DNA from 2 places in the Halalkalibacter flavus genome. Region 2 is predicted to be linked to the other one. Evidence: predicted binding sites of a transcription regulator. Region 2 holds the regulator's gene; the other holds the start of a gene.
What was found. The regulator NrdR, encoded in region 2, represses ribonucleotide reductase genes. The targets are predictions, from matches to a motif close to AACACNATATATNGTGTT.
Positions count from the first base shown of each region.

Region 1: the regulator NrdR is predicted to act here: its motif matches at 8,819-8,836, upstream of SAY88_RS13465 (vitamin B12-dependent ribonucleotide reductase).

Region 1 is NZ_JAWRVK010000018.1:72,526-83,477, forward strand. Features, by position in the region: gene efp (elongation factor P) at 1-488, opposite strand, end outside; gene SAY88_RS13435 (M24 family metallopeptidase) at 610-1,680, opposite strand; gene SAY88_RS13440 (YqhR family membrane protein) at 1,774-2,259, opposite strand; gene SAY88_RS13445 (SA1362 family protein) at 2,738-3,145, shown strand; gene SAY88_RS13450 (patatin-like phospholipase family protein) at 3,365-4,261, opposite strand; gene mntR (transcriptional regulator MntR) at 4,356-4,781, opposite strand; gene splB (spore photoproduct lyase) at 4,935-5,960, opposite strand; gene SAY88_RS13465 (vitamin B12-dependent ribonucleotide reductase) at 6,109-8,664, opposite strand; gene dat (D-amino-acid transaminase) at 9,124-9,963, shown strand; gene SAY88_RS13475 (lipoate--protein ligase family protein) at 10,012-10,845, opposite strand.
Region 2 is NZ_JAWRVK010000003.1:34,091-45,042, forward strand. Features, by position in the region: gene polA (DNA polymerase I) at 1-1,789, shown strand, start outside; gene mutM (DNA-formamidopyrimidine glycosylase) at 1,804-2,628, shown strand; gene ytaF (sporulation membrane protein YtaF) at 2,693-3,328, shown strand; gene coaE (dephospho-CoA kinase) at 3,404-3,997, shown strand; gene SAY88_RS02695 (glyceraldehyde-3-phosphate dehydrogenase) at 4,152-5,186, shown strand; gene speD (adenosylmethionine decarboxylase) at 5,475-5,855, shown strand; gene nrdR (transcriptional regulator NrdR) at 6,105-6,563, shown strand; gene SAY88_RS02710 (replication initiation and membrane attachment family protein) at 6,636-8,084, shown strand; gene dnaI (primosomal protein DnaI) at 8,088-9,014, shown strand; gene mqnC (cyclic dehypoxanthinyl futalosine synthase) at 9,110-10,222, shown strand; gene ytxC (putative sporulation protein YtxC) at 10,482-10,952, shown strand, end outside.

The DNA of each region.
Region 1 (10,952 bases), on a different contig from region 2:
GGAACTTGTACCGTTAACCCAGTTTCTAGAGTAGCCGGCTTCGTTCCACCTGAAGCTGTGTCTCCTTTAATTCCTGGTTCCGTTTCTGTTACTTCGAGTTCAACTGTATTCGGTACTTCTACTCCTAGCGTCTCACCTTGATAAGTCATGATTTGAACAACCATATTTTCTTTTAAGAATTTAAGTTCATGTTCAATTTGAGCTGTCGGCAATTCGATTTGCTCATATGATTCATTATCCATGAACGTATGCATATCTCCACTAGCATATAGATAAGCCATACGACGATTTTCAATGTGCGCTTTCGATACTTTTTCACCAGCACGGAACGTCTTTTCTTGTACAGATCCAGTACGAAGGTTACGTAATTTCGAACGTACGAAAGCTGCTCCTTTACCTGGCTTTACATGTTGAAACTCCATAACTTGCCAAATCCCATTATCAACTTCAATTGTTAAACCTGTTTTAAAATCATTTACAGAAATCATTGTTAAATTCCTCCATCTTTCATCCAGTACTTGGACGTTCAGTCACAATCCTTACTATACCACAGCTTGGAAAAAGTTTCTTTCCTTATTTTAGGAACGAAACTATTATAAATTCATTTCACTACTCTCCTACTATAATTAAGTCTTTTGGAGAATGAGTGAAGGAACGGTTTCCATCCTGTGTGATTAGTGTATCGTCTTCAATTCTCGTTCCACCTACTCCGGCAATATAAATTCCTGGTTCAACAGTAACAACCATTCCTGGCTTAAGTACTGTACTTGATTTCATCGAGAGCGATGGGCCCTCATGAACTTCCATTCCAAGGCCATGTCCAGTTGAATGTCCAAAATACTGTCCATACCCTTTTTCTGTAATATACTCTCTTGTTAGTGCATCAGCTTCTTTTCCAGTTAAACCTGGTTTAATTCCATCCATTCCACGAAGTTGTGCTTGAAGGACAGTATTGTATATGTTTTTTAATTCATCACTCACGTCCCCAACTGCAACTGTTCGCGTAATATCTGAACAATACCCTTTATAATAAGCACCAAAATCTAATGTAACAAGCTCTCCTTTTTGAATTATCTTGTCACTCGCCACTCCATGCGGCAAGGCTGAACGATAACCTGATGCGACAATAATATCAAAGGATGAACTTGCCGCCCCTTGTTTTCTCATGAAAAATTCTAGTTCGTTTGCTACGTCCAACTCTGTAATTCCTGGACGAATAAATGTCGTAATATGCTCAAATGCTGCATCAGCTATATTTGCCGCATCTTGAATCAATTGAATTTCCTGATCATTCTTTATAAGTCTTATTTCTTCCACCATTCCTGAGACAGGAACTAATTCAATTCCATTCATTTGCTTAGCATAAATTTGATGTGCTTCATATGTAAGGTGTGCTTGTTCAAACCCTAATTTCTTCAACCCAAGCGCTTCAGCTTGTTTCGCTACTTCTTCAAAAATTGGTCCAGTATGTTGAACAATTTCAAAGTCTTTCGTTTGCTCTTTCGCTTGCTCCATATAACGAAAATCAGTGATAAATATCGCTTTTTGCAATGAAACGATTGAAACACCAGCAGTACCTGTAAACTGGGTCAAATACTGCCTATTATGGCTACTTGTAACTAATAATCCGTCAATTTGTTGTTCCTCAAGCTTGGAACGCAACACCTGAATTCGATTCATATTTTCTCCTTCTTTCTAATATATTGTACCCGCTACACTAAAAACTATTGTAGCATAAACAGAAGGTAAACAAAGCACATAAGAGGAGAAAGCCTAATCATTTCGGTGCTGTTCTGCATATTCATAGGATATGGAGTATCCAATAAAAGCACCGTACAAAGCATACAAACAAATGGAAGTTATAATCGTATTCATATCGAGGTTATTCACCGATTTAAGTCCAGGGAAAATCGGATTCAATAAGATAAAAACCAACACCCAAAGAGCAAGTCCAAACCCAATACTAATCCACAATTTATTAAATTTTTGTAAGGTTAATCTATATAAAAAAGCTACTCCAATTGACAGCACCGCTATCATCGCTACCCCAACTAATTGACCAATATACGTATCTTTCCAATCTCCAACGACAAATGGCATTAACGCAAGAGCCGGACCAACTCTAATAAAATTAAAATAGAAAGCCAAATAACCAATAAGAGACCAAATAAGCCCCCCAAATAGTCCAATTAATACAACTTTTGTTGGATACGACATTTGTTCTTCCTTTTTGTTTCTTTCGACATACTGTTTTTCCACTCTGACCACCTCCACCCAATAGTATGTCCGATAATAAAGTTGAAAAGTCATAAAATTTCTATTGTCCAACTAGAATGAAGACTACTTATTTTGGGTATAATATAGGGAAAAGTATTTTTTTGAACTATTGCTTACGAAGTTGTTATTATAGAGGATTTTATCTATCAAATGTAGAATAATATTGTAACAACCTACCCACTTTTTATTCATTCTTCCAGTAGGGCAAGCTCCTTGAACGAGTTTCCATAATCACTGTAGCTTTGTTTACTAAAGAAATGGTTGAGCCTTGGTGCTCTTTTATTTTATTTTATTTCACTCCTTTCATCCGCCCTTTTAGGCGTAAGTATAAATAAAAAACTATACGAGCAAAACTTACCTTTCACTGTTAGATCATGTCCGATGTCCTAAAAACACCGGCGTGATTCCAAGCAGAAATTGTGTAGCCTTTGATCGTCAATTCTATTGGAGGTGTAGACAAATGCGTTCGATCATGAAGTATATCATACCCGTTGTTCTTTTCTTCGCTTTTATAGGACTCGGTTACGAGCTAATCTTTAATCCTCTTGGCTTCCTAACAAGGATCTTGATGATTGTAGGGTTTGTAGCTGTTATTTTTCTAGGCTATCGATGGTATATGTCTCGTAAATACGGCACACCTCTTTTCCCATCACAAACAGGCCCAAGTCGAGCGCAGCTTCGTAAAGCAAAACGAACGAGCACACAACGTTCGTCGTCTCCCGCTCCAACAGCTGCTTTCAAACCGAGAACTACGAACATGATGACTGAAAAGAAAAAAACTTCTCGCCCTAAAAACCGTAGAGAAGGTCATAATTTAACTGTAATAGAAGGTAAGAAAAACAAGAAAAAGAAACGAGCGTTTTTTTAAACGCTCGTTTCTTTTTCTATTACATTGCTTCGATTTAAATCAAAAAGGGGAAGGGCACCCCTTTTTCCATAAATAGTGCGAACATGCTTGCAATGGCTCCGCTCGCCGTGCGCCTTTTTGAGAAGTTCACTCAAAAAGGCTTAAAACCTGTACGGCGGCTTCGCTCATTGCTTCGATTTAAATCAAAAAGGGGAAGGGCACCCCTTTTTGATTTAAATCTTAGTAACACCATTTTTTTAGGAAGTGGTTTGTTTCTTCTCTTCCTAAGACGATGAGTTTCTCTTTCTGTTCTTCTGATAATTCAAAGTCTGTTGCTTTAATGTTTAGGACTGGGATAAAAACAATGTTCCGGGCATGTTCTTCATCAATATATTTTATGTCGTGTGCTGATGCCATAGTCTCGAATAAAGCTCGGTACATTGCTACTGCATTATTGATTTTTTTAGGTGGTATCTCACTTAATTCAGGCTTTAATTGAAAGCCAATAACTGGTCGCCTCCACCTTTTAGGGTTTCCATCCATAAACAGCCACATTGGAAAGTTACTGAGCAACCCCCCATCCACAATATAGGATGCTTTCCCTCCACTCCCTCGATCATAAATCTTTACTGGTTCAAAAAAATAGGGGATGCTACAACTCATTCGAATAGCTCTAGATACCGGGAATTTTTCTGGAATGACACCATACTTATTTAAATCATCCGGTAACACGAGCAACTTTCCTTTCGTTAAATCGGATGCAATAATTCTTAATGACCCTTGAGGTAAATCACCAAACGTCTTTACTCCTTTTGCTTCTAACACGGTGCGCAGCCAATCTTCTAAAGCATTGCCTTTATACAAACCAAGGCGATAATACAAGTGTAACCATTTTGTTAATGTAAATGGAAGGAAGGACATCCGATCATCCTTAAAAGATTCAATATCTAATTCATCAAGCAGTTGAAAAATCTCTTCACTGCTGTAGCCTACTTTAATAAGTGCTGCTATGATTGATCCCGCACTCGTCCCAGCAACTCGGTCAAATTCATACCCTTTCTCCTCCATAACTTGGAGGGCACCAATAAATGCGAAGGCTTTTACTCCTCCACCAGCAAATACGCCATCAACTTTCATTAGAAATCGCCTCCTCCTTCAACTCTATGTATAAAGGCGGGAAGGACTACCTAAAAAAATAAAAAACACCCGCAATAATTGCGAATGTTTTCTCTTATTCTTCTTCCTCATTTCTTTTCTGGACATCTCTTAATTCGTTTACTCTTGTCTCTTTTTCTTGGAAGTATTGAACAAGATCACCAATACGATCAATGGCATCCCAACTTAAATGATGTTCAATCCCTTCTACATCTTGATACACATGTGAATCATTGACACCAATTAGTCGCATAAAATCTTCTAATAACTCATGACGGTACACTAAACGCTTTCCGATTTTCTTCCCTTTTGACGTTAGTACTAACCCTCGGTATCGTTCATATATTAAGTATTCACTTTTGTCTAACTTTTGAACCATCTTTGTCACCGAAGACGGATGGACTTCTAATGCCTCTGCAATATCGGAGACTCGCGCATACCCTTTCTCCTCAATTAACATATATATTCGTTCTAAATAATCTTCCATACTAGGTGTTGGCATAAGGTCCCCTCCATTTTTTGTCAAACATAAACGTTTGACAGATACGGTGTACAATACAGCCCTGTATTATAAACCTATTCTATTGATATAAAAAATGTGCAACACTCTTATTTTACAACAGAATGTAGGACGAGGACAATGAGTTAACAAAGTTTATGTGAAGTATTCCATTTTTGCTTCTGGAAAGAATTTATCAATATATGATTGTATCGTTTCTTTTAAGTCTCCAGCTTGTTCATCTTTGTAGACGTACTTTCCACGACCGTATCTCCCCCACTTGTATTTCCTTTCTTCCTCATTCATTTCGAGTTTCGATTTCGGATATCGTTTTTGAATAATATTCTTTGCTGTTTTTGTGAAACGATGTTGAATCAATTCAAACGTTAAATCCTTTTTCGCATAAAGTGGTAAGATGGCTTCTAATCGTTCAAATAACTCATAGTAGCCTCCTTTCCAATTTTCATGCAAAATCAATGGGGCTACAATAAAGCCTAAAGGATAATCCGCTTTGGCTACTTTTCCAGCGGCTTCAATGCGCTCTAAAAACGATGAAGTCCCTGACTCAAACTGTTTAATTACATGATCTGAGTTTACACTAAATCGAAACCTTGTATTTCCATTGTGTTTCGCATCAAGTAAATGACCGACATGATGATACTTCGTTACAAATCGTAATCGCCCTAAATCGGTCTGTCCTATATGCTCAATCGTCTTCTTTAGAGAATGAGTTAAATGATCAATCCCTACTACATCAGATGTACACGCCGCTTCAAACCGAGTAATATCTGGTTCCCTTTCCTTTATATATTGATCAGCAGCATCAAATATCTCCTCTAAATTCACATACGTACGAATATATGGTTTGTTTCCAAGAGTCGTTTGTAAGTAGCAGTAATGGCAATGTCCCATGCACCCTGTTGCAAGCGGCAGCGCATATTCGGCTGAAGGCTTTGATGTGTCAAATTTTAAAGTCTTCCTTACACCGATAACAAGGGTTGATTTTGCATTTCTATATTGCTGTAGTTCATTTTTGCCTGGAATATTTCGTACCTGATTATGAGATGTTGTCTCTCTTATCTCTACACCTTTTTTCTCAAACTTTTCTTTCAACTCACGACCTAGTGGATACTCTAGCGCCCCTGGTTCTATATAAACAAGTTGTGGTTCAAACGCCTTCATGTAATATGCACCTCTGTTTATTACTTTTTTAATACGCTTCTATAGAGTGTGCATATTAAGAGGATTCAGCCTTCCAGTTACTAGAAAAAGGGGCTATTCCAAATGGTCTGGTTTTGACCTTTTGGAATAGCCCCTAGCATTATTTATTTTAAAGTCCACACTTTAACTGCGCACCGCAACTTGTACACGTGTTACAACCACCAAGGTCCTCAACTTGTCCTTCACGACAAACTGGACACGTATTGCCAACCTCAGATCCGATTGTTACATTTGTTGATCTCACTTCCGAGATTGTGTCAATTAATACAACTTTTTTATTTGATTCTGATTGTGTCTCTGTTTCATCATCAAAACGATTTTCTTCTGCTTTTAAAGATAGAACTTGCGCATCACGGCTTCCATCAACATAAACCGTTCCGCCTTTAGCACCACCACGGTACAAGCGCTCATAAACAGCTTGTACTTGTTCCACTGTATATCCACGAGGAGCATTAACCGTTTTTGATAATGAACTATCAACCCAGCGTTGAATGATACACTGAACATCAGCATGAGCTTCTGGTGATAATTCCATTGTAGAAATAAACCATTCAGGTAGTTGATTTTCATCTGCACCTGGATTTGCTTGTAAATACTCTTCCACAATGCCTGCTTTCACTTCGATAAATTTCCCGAGACGGCCACTACGGAAGTAAGAGAATGAGAAGTAAGGTTCAAGCCCTGTTGATACTCCCACCATTGTTCCTGTACTACCTGTAGGCGCAACTGTAAGCAAATGCGAATTACGGATCCCATGCTCTAAAATCCCTTCACGAATATCTTCTGGCATGGATGTCATATAACCTGTATTAATAAATGCAGTACGAAGCTCCATTGTTTCTTCATCTGTAGTACCTACTAAGAACGGGAAGCTTCCTTTTTCTTTAGCAAGTTCAATGCTTGTACGATAAGCTGTAGTCGCAATCGTCTCAAACACTCGATCAACAAGATCGTTCCCTTCTTCAGAGCCGTATACTGATTCACAATAGATGAGTAGATCATGAAGCCCCATCACTCCTAAACCAACACGACGCTCACCTTTGGCTTGTTTAGTGTTTTGTTCTAAGAAGTATGGAGTTGCATCAATAACATTGTCTTGCATGCGAACACCGACTTCGACCGTTTTCTTTAACTTTTCAAAGTCCACTTCTTTTGTTTCTTTATTTGCCATTTCAGCTAAGTTAATCGCTGCTAAGTTACATACAGAATATGGAGCTAAAGGTTGCTCTCCACATGGATTCGTCGCAACTACTTTTTGCCCATATGCCTTTGCATTTGTTTTATCATTCGCATTATCGATAAAGAAGATTCCTGGTTCTGCACTATACGTTGCGCAAATATTTATAAGATTCCAAAGCTCCTTCGCTTTAATAATACGGTATGTTCTAACACCGTAACCTAATTCTTCCCATTCACGAACGTCGCCAACTTCATGCCACTTTTCGTTATAAGCAGCCATTTCAGCTTCATTGTAATTTTCTACATCGGGAAAACGAAGGGCATATTCTTCATCATTTTCAACAGCTTCCATAAATTCTTTCGTTAAACATACCGAAATATTAGCACCTGTTAAAAATTCAGCATTATTGACTGAGTATGTTCCGCCTACGTGTAACTTTTCCTCTGCGTTCTCAATCACTTTCGGATCGAAACCACCCTGCCCAGCAATCGTCTTATAATTAACGATTCCTTGATACATTGACTCTTCAACCACAGTTAATGGTGTGAAAGAAAGCTTGCCTTTTACGAGCTTTTGAATATGCTCATCTTCTGTATTTTCCAACAAGAAACGCAAAATACGCGGGTTTTGCATTTTAGAAATGATGAATTCTAAAATATCAGGATGCCAATCAGAAAGCATGATCATTTGAGCACCACGTCTTGACCCACCCTGTTCGACAAGATGCGTTAGTTTTGCAATATCATCTAGCCATGAAACCGATCCAGATGACTTACCATTTACTCCACGAGCTAGTGTATTGCGCGGGCGTAGTGTCGAACCGTTCGTACCCACACCTCCACCACGACTCATAATTTCCATCACTTGCTTACGATGTTCAGAAATCCCTTCACGTGAATCTTGAACGTATGGCATAACATAACAATTGAAGTACGTAACATCCGTTTCCGCGCCAGCACCATACAAAACACGACCTGCTGGAATGAAGTTCATGGAAACAAGCTGTTCATAAAATTGTTCGAACGCTTCTTGACGTTTTTCCACTGTAGTTTCAACTGATGCAAGTCCTGTCGCATTTCGCTTTGCAATTTGCTCATAATAAATTTCAAGAGGCTTCTCAATTGTATCTAGTGAACGAGTTACGATTCCTGTTTCTGCCTCGTCCCCTTCAAGCACTCCTCGGAACTCTTCATCAACGAGTACCTTTGCATGATTTTTCACTTGGTCAAGCTCCATCACAAATCCATATCCACGTGCAGGAAACTTAGGGTCGTCTTTTACGGTTAAAACGACGAAATCCCCTTCTCTAAGTGTTTTCTTCTCTGTATCTTTAAACGTGTAACGGTCTAACATTACGAGTCTTGATACGCCTTTTTGAGTAATATGCATATCGCTTGTGATTGGGTGTACTTGCGAAAATTGCTCAATATCCTCATTTAATCTTTCCGTATTCAGGCGCATAACATTTGACATCGTCATTGCCATTCGCGTCTCCTCCTCTTTCACATGGAAATCTATATTTTACTAGTATATCTAGTTGATCTTTAATTCTGGTGTTTGTCCATGTACGATATTCTTGGGTAAGCTTACCACAAGATCGGCACTAGATTCAATATATTGTGCTCAAATTTATTTTCAATACACCATATATTGTGCTGGAATCCTTTTTAATTCATTTTGTCAACTTTGAAATGGGTAAAAAAAAGAAGGATTTGCGAGTTTACGAGAATGTTATCCGCTTTTTTTCGACATTTTGAACAAATTTGTCTCTTGCCATAGCAAAGACTTTTTCTATGGCTTATTTCATCACTGTTATACGCCAAATACAAAATGTTTGACAAAATTTTTAATAGATGATTGGCTTAATTATGTTATTCTTGATGCATACATGTAGTTAATTTTCAATCAATATATTGAGATTATAATAGTTGGAGGAATCAAAAAATGGAATACATAATACAAAATGACAAACTTCTCCCTAAAAATGATGCAATGATACATTTTGACGATCGTGGATATTATTTTGGCGATGGCATATATGAAGTCGTAAAAGTATATGAAGGTCAACCATTTGCTATGGATCTCCATTTAAATCGGCTTGTTCAAAGCTCTAGTAAATTAGACATCAAGCTACCATACTCAAAAGAACAAATTAAAGAATACATCACTACGTTAATCGAAAAAAACTCATTGCAAACTGGACTTGTATATTTTCAAGTAACGCGTGGAATTGAACCACGTAACCACTTGTATTCAAGAGAATCGACACCAGTGTTCACAGCATTCACTCAGCCTGCTCATAACACCGAAGACATACAGAAAAACGGCATTGATGTTTGGCTAACAGATGACATTCGTTGGCTACGCTGTGACATTAAAACGATTAATTTATTAGGCAATGTAATGGTTAAACGTGAAGCTGCCGATCATAACTGTCAAGAAGCGATTCTTCATCGGAACGGAACGATTACTGAAGGCTCATCTTCTAATCTTTTTCTTATTAAAGATAAAGTGTTATACACACATCCGGCAACCAACCTAATTTTAAATGGGATAACAAGACAATTAATCATTGAATTAGCTCAAAAACACAATTATTCGGTTGTAGAAGAAGCATTCCCTGTCGAAGTATTAGAGCATGCAGATGAAGCATTCATTTCTAGCTCTTCAGTAGAAATCACTCCTATTAAAGCGGTATATGGACAACTAACAACAACCTTTCCTATTGGCCCAGTAACGCAAGACCTTCAAACTAAATTCAAAGAGCTATTGCCAAAAGCATAGTTTGCAACAATAAAAGGACTTGTCTCATTAAAGACAGGTCCTTTTGACTTATTTTTTAAAATTCCAATCATCTCGCTCGTAACGATCTCTTGCAATTTGCAGTACGACTTCCTCTTCCTCTTTTGTTAACGTGTATGACTCTAATTCAATGTTTAAACCCTTTTCAAAGCCTCTCTTAAACGCCATTTTTGCTTCTTCCATCGTTAATGGTTTACTTCTTAATGCATTAATAGCGACGGCTTTGTTTTTGAAATTCTTTTGCATGCGTTCACGTAACCGTTCACTCGAATAGTTAAACAAGTCAAAAAGTTTATCCTCATCGATATCTAAAATGATCGAACCATGCTGTAAGATTACACCTTTTTGCCTTGTTTGTGCACTTCCTGCGACTTTTCTGCCCTCAACAACAAGTTCATACCAAGACGGTGCATCAAAACAGACCGCAGACCGAGGATTTTTAAGGGCATTTTTCTCCTCCTCCGTTCTTGGAATCGAAAAATATGCATCAAGTCCCACATCTTTGAAACCTTCTAAAATCCCTTCAGAAATGACACGATAAGCTTCCGTTACCGTCTTTGGCATCTCTGGATGTTCCTCTGATACGATCACACTATACGTTAATTCCTTATCATGTAAGACTCCACGTCCACCTGTTGGTCTACGAACAAATCCTAAGCCATACTCTCTAACTTTATCCATATTGATTTCTTTCTCCACCTTTTGGAAATATCCAATTGATAGAGTAGGAGGATTCCAACCATAAAAACGAATCGTTGGCGGAATTATGCCTTTACTATGCCAATCTAACAATGCCTCATCCAAGGCCATATTATAAGCAGGAGAACAGTCTCCAGAATCTATGTAACGCCATGTTTCCTTCATTTCACATCGCTTCTTTCCAATATGTTATCTATGTCATTCTATCAAACGAGTTGTTTCTAGCCAAGTTATTTGAGTTATTGCGTATTTGCTTAGCGGCTATTATAATA
Region 2 (10,952 bases):
GCTTGTTTCTAAATTTGATACAGACGGTGCTATGGAAGAAGAATTAGAAGATATTACATATGAAGTGTTAGATGAGGTAACTAAAGAGAACTTGACAAAAGAAGCAGCTCTTATCGTTGAAGTGCTAAGTGAAAACTATCATCAAGCAACTATTGAAGGGTTTGCACTTGTTAATGAAAAAGGTCGCTTTTTTATCAACACAGAACAAGCATTACATTCTCAAGCTTTTGTTGATTGGTTAAAAGATGATACGACAAAAATTACTGTATTTGATGCAAAACGAGCCGTCGTTGCTCTAGGTTGGAAAGGGGTACTTTTAAACGGGGTAACGTTTGATTTACAAATGGCTTCGTATTTACTAGATCCTTCATTGTCGTCTCATGAAATAAGTGATGTAGCTAAGCGTAAAGCAAGGGGACAAGTGCAGGAAGATGAAGTGGTTTATGGGAAAGGAGCGAAGCAAAAAGTTCCAGAACAAGCACAGCTCGCCGAACATTTAGTACGAAAAGCTGATGCGATGCATCAACTTCAACCTATTTTGGAACAAGAGTTAATAGAAAATGAACAAGAAAAGTTGTTCAGAGAGCTTGAAATGCCACTTTCCATTATCTTAGGACGTATGGAAACAACGGGTGTGAAAGTAGATAAGGAACAACTTGAGCAGATGGGGGAAGATTTAAATCGACGCTTGAAAGAATTGGAAGAGAAGATTCATGAACTTGCCGGTGGTTCATTTAATATCAATTCCCCTAAACAATTAGGAGAAGTATTGTTTGAAAAGTTAGGTCTTCCTCCAATTAAGAAAACAAAAACTGGATACTCAACTTCTGCAGATGTATTGGAAAAATTAGCTGAGGATCATGAAATTGTTGAACATATTTTGCACTACAGGCAGTTGGGAAAATTGAATTCAACATATATTGAAGGTTTATTAAAAGTAACAAAGGCCGAAACGAATAAAATTCATACTCGCTATAATCAAGCCTTAACACAGACTGGGCGCTTAAGTTCTACTGATCCAAACTTACAAAATATCCCGATACGATTGGAAGAAGGTCGTAAAATTCGAAAGGCTTTTATCCCGTCAGAGACAGGATGGAAAATACTAGCAGCTGATTATTCCCAAATTGAATTACGGGTACTAGCTCATATTTCTGGTGATGAAAAGTTAATAGAAGCCTTTTTGTCTGACATGGACATCCATACGAAAACGGCGATGGATGTGTTCCATGTAAATGAAGAAGAAGTTACGGCGAATATGCGTAGAAGTGCCAAAGCAGTTAATTTTGGGATCGTGTACGGAATAAGTGATTTTGGTTTATCACAAAGTCTTGGAATTACGAGAAAAGAGGCCGGGCAATTTATTGACCGTTATCTAGCGAGTTATCCAAAAGTAAAAGAATATATGGATAACACGATTGAAGAAGCTCGGGAAAAAGGGTATGTGTCTACCTTATTGCAACGTAGACGCTACTTAGCTGACATTACAAGTCGCAATTTTAATAAACGGAGTTTCGCTGAGCGAACGGCGATGAATACACCAATTCAAGGAACAGCCGCTGATATTATAAAAAGGGCAATGGTCGATATGGCCGAGCGCCTTGAAGCAGAAAATTTACAAAGTCATATGCTTTTACAAGTTCATGATGAATTGATTTTTGAAGTGCCTGAGAATGAGATGGAAATCATGATGAAGCTAGTACCAGAAGTGATGGAGCAAACGGTTAATTTAGATGTTCCTCTTAAGGCGGATGTCTCTTATGGTGAAACCTGGTATGATGCGAAATAAGGAGAGAACATGGTATGCCTGAATTACCTGAGGTAGAAACGGTAAGTCGAACCTTGCGTCAATTGGTCATTGGAAAAACCATTGCAAGAGTTGATGTATTGTGGGCAAATATAATAAAAAAGCCTGATGATGTGGAACAATTTAAGCTTCACTTAATAGGGCAAACGATCCATGAAGTCAATCGACGAGGGAAATTCTTGTTGTTTGTGCTAGATGATATAACGATGGTTTCACATCTACGTATGGAGGGGCGTTATGGTCTATTTCAAAAAGAAGAAGAGCTAACGCCGCATACCCACGTAATTTTCTCTTTCACAGATGGAACACAGTTGCGCTATCAAGATGTACGCAAATTTGGGACGATGCATATTTTTGAAAAAGGAACGGAAGAGAAAACAATGCCGTTGTCTCTTTTAGGAGTTGAGCCTTTTTCTCCGGAATTTACCATAGAGCTAATGGAACGTTCCTTTAAGAACACGACGAGAAATATTAAAGTCGTTTTATTAGACCAGAAAACAGTCGCTGGTCTTGGAAATATCTATGTCGATGAAGCTTTGTTTAAAGCAGGAATTCATCCTGAACGTCAGGCTTCTTCTCTTTCAAATACTGAACTAACACGTTTGCATGATGCTATTATTACGACGTTACAAGAAGCTGTTGATTTAGGAGGCAGTTCAATTAAATCATATGTAAATGGACAAGGTGAGATGGGAATGTTTCAACAACAACTTACTGTATATGGACGTAAAGGAGAACCATGTGTGCAATGCGGGGCAGAAATTACGAAGAAAGTTGTTGGTGGTCGAGGTACGCACTTCTGCATAAACTGTCAAAAATAAAGTACCATTGGATAGGCTCTTGCCATATACTATCGTATGTTTGAAATGGAAGGGGCTTATCAATATGGTTGAGATTCTCTCCTTATTAGCTATTGCTCTGGCTGTAAGTCTTGATAGCTTTGGAGTTGGTTTAACATACGGACTCCGAAAAATGAAGTTGCCTTGGAAGTCACTCCTTTTTATCGCGGGTTGTTCAGCAACCTCCATTTTAATTGCCATGTTTTTTGGGACAGTGATACAGACGTATTTGTCCCCCCGTGTTGCTGAATCGATTGGTGGAGCTATTTTAATTTTGATTGGTGCTTGGGCATTGTACCAAGTATACAGACCCGCTACAAATACAGTGAAGACAAAAGGTGACGAAGTAATACTTAATTTTGAAATTAAAGTATTAGGTGTAGTCATCCGTATCTTACGTAAGCCAATGGTAGCAGACTTCGACAATTCGGGGACCATTACGGGAAGAGAGGCATTGCTGCTCGGGATTGCTCTTTCTCTAGATGCATTTGGTGCCGGAATAGGAGCTGCTTTAATTGGTTTTTCACCAGTTTGGATGGCAATTGCTGTAGCAACAATGAGTGCTTTATTTGTTACATTGGGTATGAAAAGCGGCAATCGTTTTGCTGACTCTGCCTGGATGAAAAAATTCTCATTTATCCCTGGTCTTTTACTTATTTTAATTGGGGTATTCAGCCTATAGGAGTTTAATGTCAACTGTTATGTTCCCTCTAATATGTATCTTTTGGAGCGAACGAGTTTGAAGGAGAGTTGTTGAATGTTAATCGGGTTAACTGGGGGGATTGCTAGCGGGAAGTCAACTGTAAGTGAGATCATACAGTCAAAAGGCATCCCTGTCATTGATGCAGATCAAATTTCTCGTGAAGTTGTAGAGCCTGGAACGGAGGCTCTACAATTAATTAGCGAGCATTTTGGACAAAGTGTTATAAATGAAGACGGTACGTTGGCTAGGAAGAAGCTCGGGGAAATAATATTTGAGCATCCAGAAGAACGTCAAATATTGAATAAAATTGTTCATCCAGCTGTACGGAACCGTATGAATGAATTAAAGGAGAGGTATGTTGAAGAAGGTGAAAAAACCATTGTCTTCGATATTCCACTCTTATTTGAAAGCGATTTGTTTCATTTAGTAGATAAAGTATTGCTTGTCTATGTAGATGAAGAGACTCAGTTAAAGAGATTGATGAACCGAGATTTGGCTGGAGAAAAAGATGCTAAGCTTAGGATTGCTTCACAAATGCCATTACAAAAGAAGCGAGAACGAGCAGATGCAATCATTGATAATTCCTCTACTGTGGAAGAAACAAGACGGCAATTAGAGGAAATTTTAGACGAATGGATAGTGTCTTGAACGAGGCTGACACAAAGGTCAAAGAACGACCTTTGTGTCAGCCTTTTTTTAAATTTTTATACATTTAATAATGTCCTTTAAGATTTAATGTGTTATACTAATTTTGAGATAAATAGCGTAGAGTATAACCTTATTATAAGGAGGAGTTATTCTAATGAAAAAGAAAGTGGCGATAAATGGCTTTGGTCGTATAGGGAGAATGGTATTTAGAAAGGCAATGAACGAGAAAAAAGTAGAGATTGTAGCGATAAATGCTAGTTATCCTGCAGAAACGTTAGCTCATCTAATAAAGTATGACACGATTCATGGTAAATATAACTTATCAGTAGAAGCAAAAGAAAATGCATTAGTCGTAGATGGAAAAGAAATAAAGCTTTTGCAATCACGTGATCCAAGAGATCTACCATGGGCAAAGCTTGGAGTTGATATTGTTATCGAGGCAACAGGAAAGTTTAAATCACAAGAGACTGCTGGTTATCATTTAGAAGCAGGAGCGAAAAAAGTGTTAATTACAGCCCCGGGAAAAGATGAAGATATCACCATTGTAATGGGGGTAAATGAACGCGAGTACATCAATGAAGAACATCATATTATTTCTAATGCGTCATGTACGACAAATTGCTTGGCTCCGGTTGCCAAAGTTCTTGATGAGGAGTTTGGAATTGAAAGTGGGCTTATGACAACGGTTCATGCGTATACAAATGACCAAAAGAATATTGACAATCCACATAAAGATTTAAGAAGGGCGAGAGCGTGCGGGCAATCAATTATTCCTACATCGACAGGGGCAGCAAAAGCAATTGCTAAGGTTCTTCCTCAACTAGAAGGGAAATTAAATGGAATGGCGCTACGTGTGCCTACTCCAAACGTTTCACTTGTCGACTTAGTTGTAAATGTAGAGAAGGATGTAACTGTTGAAGAAGTGAATCATGCACTTGAAACAGCATCTAAAAGCTCATTAAAAGGAATATTAGGGTTTACAAATGACCCACTTGTTTCGGTAGACTTTAATGGGGATGAGCAATCATCTATTATTGATGGCTTATCAACAATGGTTATGAATGGCAGACAAATAAAAGTTCTTGCTTGGTATGATAATGAGTGGGGATATTCATGTCGCGTTGTTGACTTGATGAATCTTGTTGCACAAAAATTAAATCAAACAAGTCAAATTCACTCAGCTTCGTAAATATTGGTAAAAAAAGATACCTTAAGAGGGGATAATAACCTGATTAAGGTATCTTTTTAGAGTTAAACGATTAGCAGTAAAATGAAAGGGAATAGCGCTTAACTTTTGTGATATCCTAAAAAATAATTGTTGTTCATTCCAGTTTTTTGTGAACGGCAATTACAGTAATTCAGAGGTTTTTTTACAAATTGGATTAGAACCTCTTTGGACTAACTTTCCCCCGTGTAATTAGACATTCCTAAATGTTTATAGATGCCATGAAATTATTTTGAAAGGGGGATTCAACTTATGGAAACTATTGGTCGCCACGTAATTGCGGAATTATGGGGATGTAACGTAGAAAAGTTGAATAATATGGGCTTTATAGAACAACTATTTGTTGATGCTGCATTAAAATCAGGTGCTGAAGTAAGAGAGGTAGCATTTTCAAAATTTGCTCCTCAGGGCGTTAGCGGGGTTGTTATTATTTCTGAATCCCATTTAACGATTCACAGCTTTCCTGAGCATGGCTATGCCAGTGTGGATGTTTATACTTGTGGGGACCTTGATCCAAATGTGGCCGCAAATTACATCGCGGAATTATTACATGCTAAGTCAAGCGAAGTAATTGAAATACGAAGAGGTATGGGACCAATTAAAGTTCAGAAATCAAAAGTACAAGCACTCTAATTGAAATAAAGAGGTTGACTCAAAAATATAGCTATCTAAATCCCTTGTTATTAACAGTTTGTGCTAAAAAACTAGATTTAGATGTTAACTAGAGTCAACCTCTATTTGGTAGTTCACTTTCGTATGTGTCTTTATGTTATGATATACCTATGATAAGAGTTCTTGTCAGACTTCTACTTTTTCTATATCATAAAATAAAGATACTTAACTCAAATGACTGAGTACGATACGGAAAGTGGAGATGATTATATGCTATGTCCTGCTTGTCATCACAATGGAACTCGGGTACTTGATTCAAGGCCAAGTCATGAAGGGCGGTCCATTCGTCGTCGAAGAGAATGTGAGGAATGTAGTCATCGATTTACGACGTTTGAAATGGTCGAGGAAATTCCGCTGATTGTCGTAAAAAAAGATGGAACACGACAAGAGTTTTCCCGTGAGAAGATTTTAAGGGGATTAATACGAGCTTGTGAAAAGAGACCTGTTTCATTGGATACCCTTGAAAAAATTGTTAATGGTGTAGAAAGAGAACTTAGGGGCTTTGGGAAAAATGAAGTAAACAGTCATGACGTAGGTGAGCTTGTCATGGAAAGATTGGCAGATATTGATGATGTTGCCTATGTTCGATTTGCTTCGGTTTACCGTCAATTTAAGGATATTAATGTATTTATAAAGGAACTAACAGAGTTAATGAATAAGAATGAATAATAGAGCTTAAGCGTGATCGCTACAAGCTCTTTTTACGTGAGGAACTCTTTGTATGTTTATGGGGGTGAGAGAATGACATGGCATTGGAAAGAATTATTGCCAGTTGATCGATTTTCTGTGCGGACAAGCAATTATATAACAGAGATGGACAGACTTACACTAACATTGCTATATCAACCACTAACCGGAGCTATATCTCATAGCTTATACTTGACATTGCTATCACAATTAGAGAAGGATCAGTATTGGAGCAATGAGTTGACGCACAGACAATTGATGATGCTATTAGGTGTCTCACTCGAAGTTATATACGAAGAACGAAAGAAGCTTGAAGGAATTGGCCTTTTAAAAACCTATAAGCGTAAGGATGAGGATGGTGGGGCAACGTATTTATATGAGTTGCAGCCTCCTATGACGCCTAAACAATTCTTTGAAAATGATGTGTTAAGCGTCTATCTCTTTAATCGGCTTGGGAAGTCGCATTATCGTACACTTCGGGAACGTTTTACATTAGATAAGATTGACCATGACCAATATACGGAAATGACCTATGCGTTTGATGAAGTATTTGTCTCATTGCATCACTCCGAAATGGTCACAAATCTTCAATCTGAGACTGGCAATGCATTAAAAATGGAAAAAGGAAAAGAACTCCTCTCTATTAATGATCAAAATGAAATGATTTTTACTCAATTCGACTTTGATTTACTGGTAAAAAGTTTATCAACTTTTATTGTTCCAGAAGAGATATTAACTAGTGAAGTGAGAAAAATGATTAGTAGGCTAGCCTTTGTTTATAAAATTGAACCGCTTGAAATGAGTAGTATCCTACAGCAAGCTCTTCTTCATGATGAGAAACTAGACTTACTGGAGCTAAGGAAAAAGGCACAAGAATGGTACAAAGTTGAACATGGCAATGAACCACCGGGAATAGGCATGCAAAAGCAGCCGATGAATCAACAAACGATGGCAGGGAAAGAGCCACAGACAGAAGAAGAACGAGCCATAAAATTTTATGAAACGACATCTCCATTGGAACTGCTTGAAATTCGTTCCCACGGTGGGAAAGTAGCAGCTGCTGATGTAAAAATTATTGAGTCGTTAATTCTCGATCACCAGTTGTTCCCTGGAGTAGCAAACGTTCTTCTAGATTTCATGTTATATAGCCATGATATGAAATTGTCTAAAGCGCTAATTGATAAAGTAGCCGGTCATTGGTCTAGAAAGAAAGTGAAAAACGTAAAAGAAGCCATGCAGCTTGCCTTATTAGAGCAACGAAAAGCAAATGAGGCGAGTACTCAGAAAGTAACCCAAGCTCAAGCTAAGAAGCGAAGCGGTCAACGAAAACAACCGCAAAAGAGAGATAAACTTCCTAAATGGTTGGTTGCAGAGAAGCAAGAACAATCGACTACGGAGTCAAAAGCAAATGAGAAACCCAATCAAAAAAATGAAGATGAACAAAGTTTTGAACAAATGCTAGAGAAATTAAGAAAAAGCAAAGCACAGAAAGGAGGGAAATAAGGTATGGAATCTATTCAATCGGCTTTAAAACAATGGACGAAAGATAAGAACTTAGAACAAAGATTAGAGAATGCTAGAAAATCATTACTTGCTGATCCATTTGTAAAAGATGCGCTGGATAAAATACCGGTTACCGATGATGCTATCGACCAAGGCTTAATTAAGCTTTATGAGTTTAAAAATGAACGTTACAACTGTGAGAATTGTCCTGGTTTAGCAGCTTGTCCTAATATGATGCAAGGCTATCAACCAGAAATTATTTTTGCTCGTAAAGCAATTGATTTAGAGTATCATTCATGTTCTTTAAAGAAACAAGCAGAAAGTGCAAAGAAACAGCGTCAACTAATGAAATCACTTTATGTTCCAAAAGACATATTAACTGCAACTTTTGATGAACTAGATCTTGATCGAGATCGTGCAGAAGCAAGTCGAAAAGCATTAGAGTTTGTTGTTAATGCAAAGCCAGGTGAAGATGGACAAGGTCTTTATTTTTACGGACGTTTTGGTGTAGGAAAAACTCATCTTATGGGGGCTATAGCAAATGAACTTCGGGAAAGGGAAATCGAGTCCTTTATTGTTTATACGCCAGACTTCTTTCGTGAAATGAAACAATCAATTGGAGATGGTACGTTTCAAGAGAAGCTAGATATGGTGAAAAGAGCTCAGGTCCTTATTCTTGATGATATTGGAGCAGAAACCATCTCGGGATGGATTCGAGATGATGTGTTGGGGGCGATTTTGCAGCATCGAATGCTTGAAAACTTACCTACATTATTCACCTCGAATTATGACTACGATGAACTTGAGGAGCATTTAGCCTATTCTGAGCGCGGAGGAATTGAAGAATTAAAAGCAAAACGAATTATGGAAAGAATCAAGCACTTTACGACATTTGTAAGGGTTGAAGGAGCAAATCGCCGTGCTAGATAATGAAGTTTCTTCCAATAGCTTAGTCCTTACTTTGCGCATGGAGGTAACTATGGTAGGATAACAGTATCCTATATTGAGAGATTCGGAGGTACAACATGAGCATTGATGCTATATTAGAACGTGCCGTGAATGGTGAAAGATTGTCGGTGGACGATGTGGTTGCTCTATATGAGAGTGATGAAGTCGAAAAAATGGGAGAGGCTGCCAACCAAATTATGCTGAAATGGCACCCAGAACCAGTGACAACTTTTGTAATTGGACGAAATGTTAACTATACAAATTTCTGTGATACGTATTGTCGTTTTTGTGCTTTTTATCGTGCTCCAGGTCATAAAGAAGGATATGTTCTTGAAGATGAAGAAATCTTCAAGAAAATACAAGAAACGCTAGATGTTGATGGGACAGAAATCCTCATGCAAGGTGGGACGAATCCTGATTTGCCACTTAGTTATTATACTGATCTATTACGCGAGATTAAACGACGTTATCCGGCTATTTGGATGCATTCTTTTTCACCTGCAGAGATTTGGAAGATCGCTGAAGTGTCAGATTTATCAGTTGAGGATGTTTTACGTGAGTTACACGAAGCTGGGCTTGACAGTATGCCGGGTGGTGGGGCTGAAATTTTAACAGAGGAAACCCGTCTGCGTGTAAGTCGTTTGAAAATTACGTGGGAGCAATGGATTGAGGCGATGAAAGCTTCAAAGCGTGTTGGTATGCATGGCTCAGCTACGATGGTTATTGGGTTTGGTGAATCGTTTGAAGAGCGGGCTTTGCATCTTCAACGAATTCGTGATGCGCAAGATGAAACCGAATGTTTTACAGCCTTTATTTCGTGGTTATTTCAACCGGAGAATACAGGAATGTATAAAACGAAAAAGCTAACCTCGCGCGACTATTTAAAAAATGTGGCGATTTCAAGACTTTTTCTTGATAACATTCCAAACTTCCAGTCATCTTGGGTAACGATGGGACCAGAGGTAGGAAAGATGTCACTTCAATACGGTTGTAATGATTTTGGAAGTACAATGATGGAAGAAAATGTTGTTTCTGCTGCAGGTACAACTCATAAAGTAAATACAAATGAAATTCTACGTTTGATTCGCGAAGCTGGGAAAATTCCAGCACAACGTGATACGAAATACAATATTTTACGTGTGTTTGATGATAAGGAAACAGCAGCAAAAGATTTTATTATGCAAAACTAAAGATAGCGGAGTACCATCTATTCTTTAGTCTAACATTGATTTTCTATAAGGACCGACCATTGTGTCAGGTCTTTTTTTGTCGTATAGATGAGCACCAAGTTTGCTTAGTTATGCGTTTAAATAGTCCCTTCAAATGAAAATGCAATTTCTAATCATGTTTTTCTAATCTCAACATAGGATGGAAGTAGAGCCTGTCTGAAATGACGAAAAAGATGATGTTCACATAGAGGTGTTCGTTATATGTAAGGGGGAGTAAGCGTTGATAGCAATCCATTTTGAAGAAAGCTATGATTGCAAGCAGCTGTATAGTCAGCTGACAGCGTATATCCAAAAGTACGCTGAGTACGGCTTAGGTGGAGCTGTGAGAGCAGAAGGTGAAGATACGATTATTCTCAACTATGAACACAAACATATCGATTTTTATGATTCGTTTCATCCTTTGCTAGCTTCTGTGTTAACCGATTATGTCATTAGTTCAAAGGAGGATGAGTGGCTATTAGATATCATTGAAACAATGTTCTACTTTCATGATGAGGAAGAACAGGAACAGATTCTTACGATTGCCCGATCGATTCTAGAAGGTGATCGCAACGATCTTCCACAGATGAAATCGTTTTTTAATCGAAGGGAGTTTATTTATCAAGCATTTTCTACTCATTTGGAAGAGGATACGACTTTTTATTATGAACCATTTCTTACATTTCGCTTAAGAGATTATGGGGAAATCTTA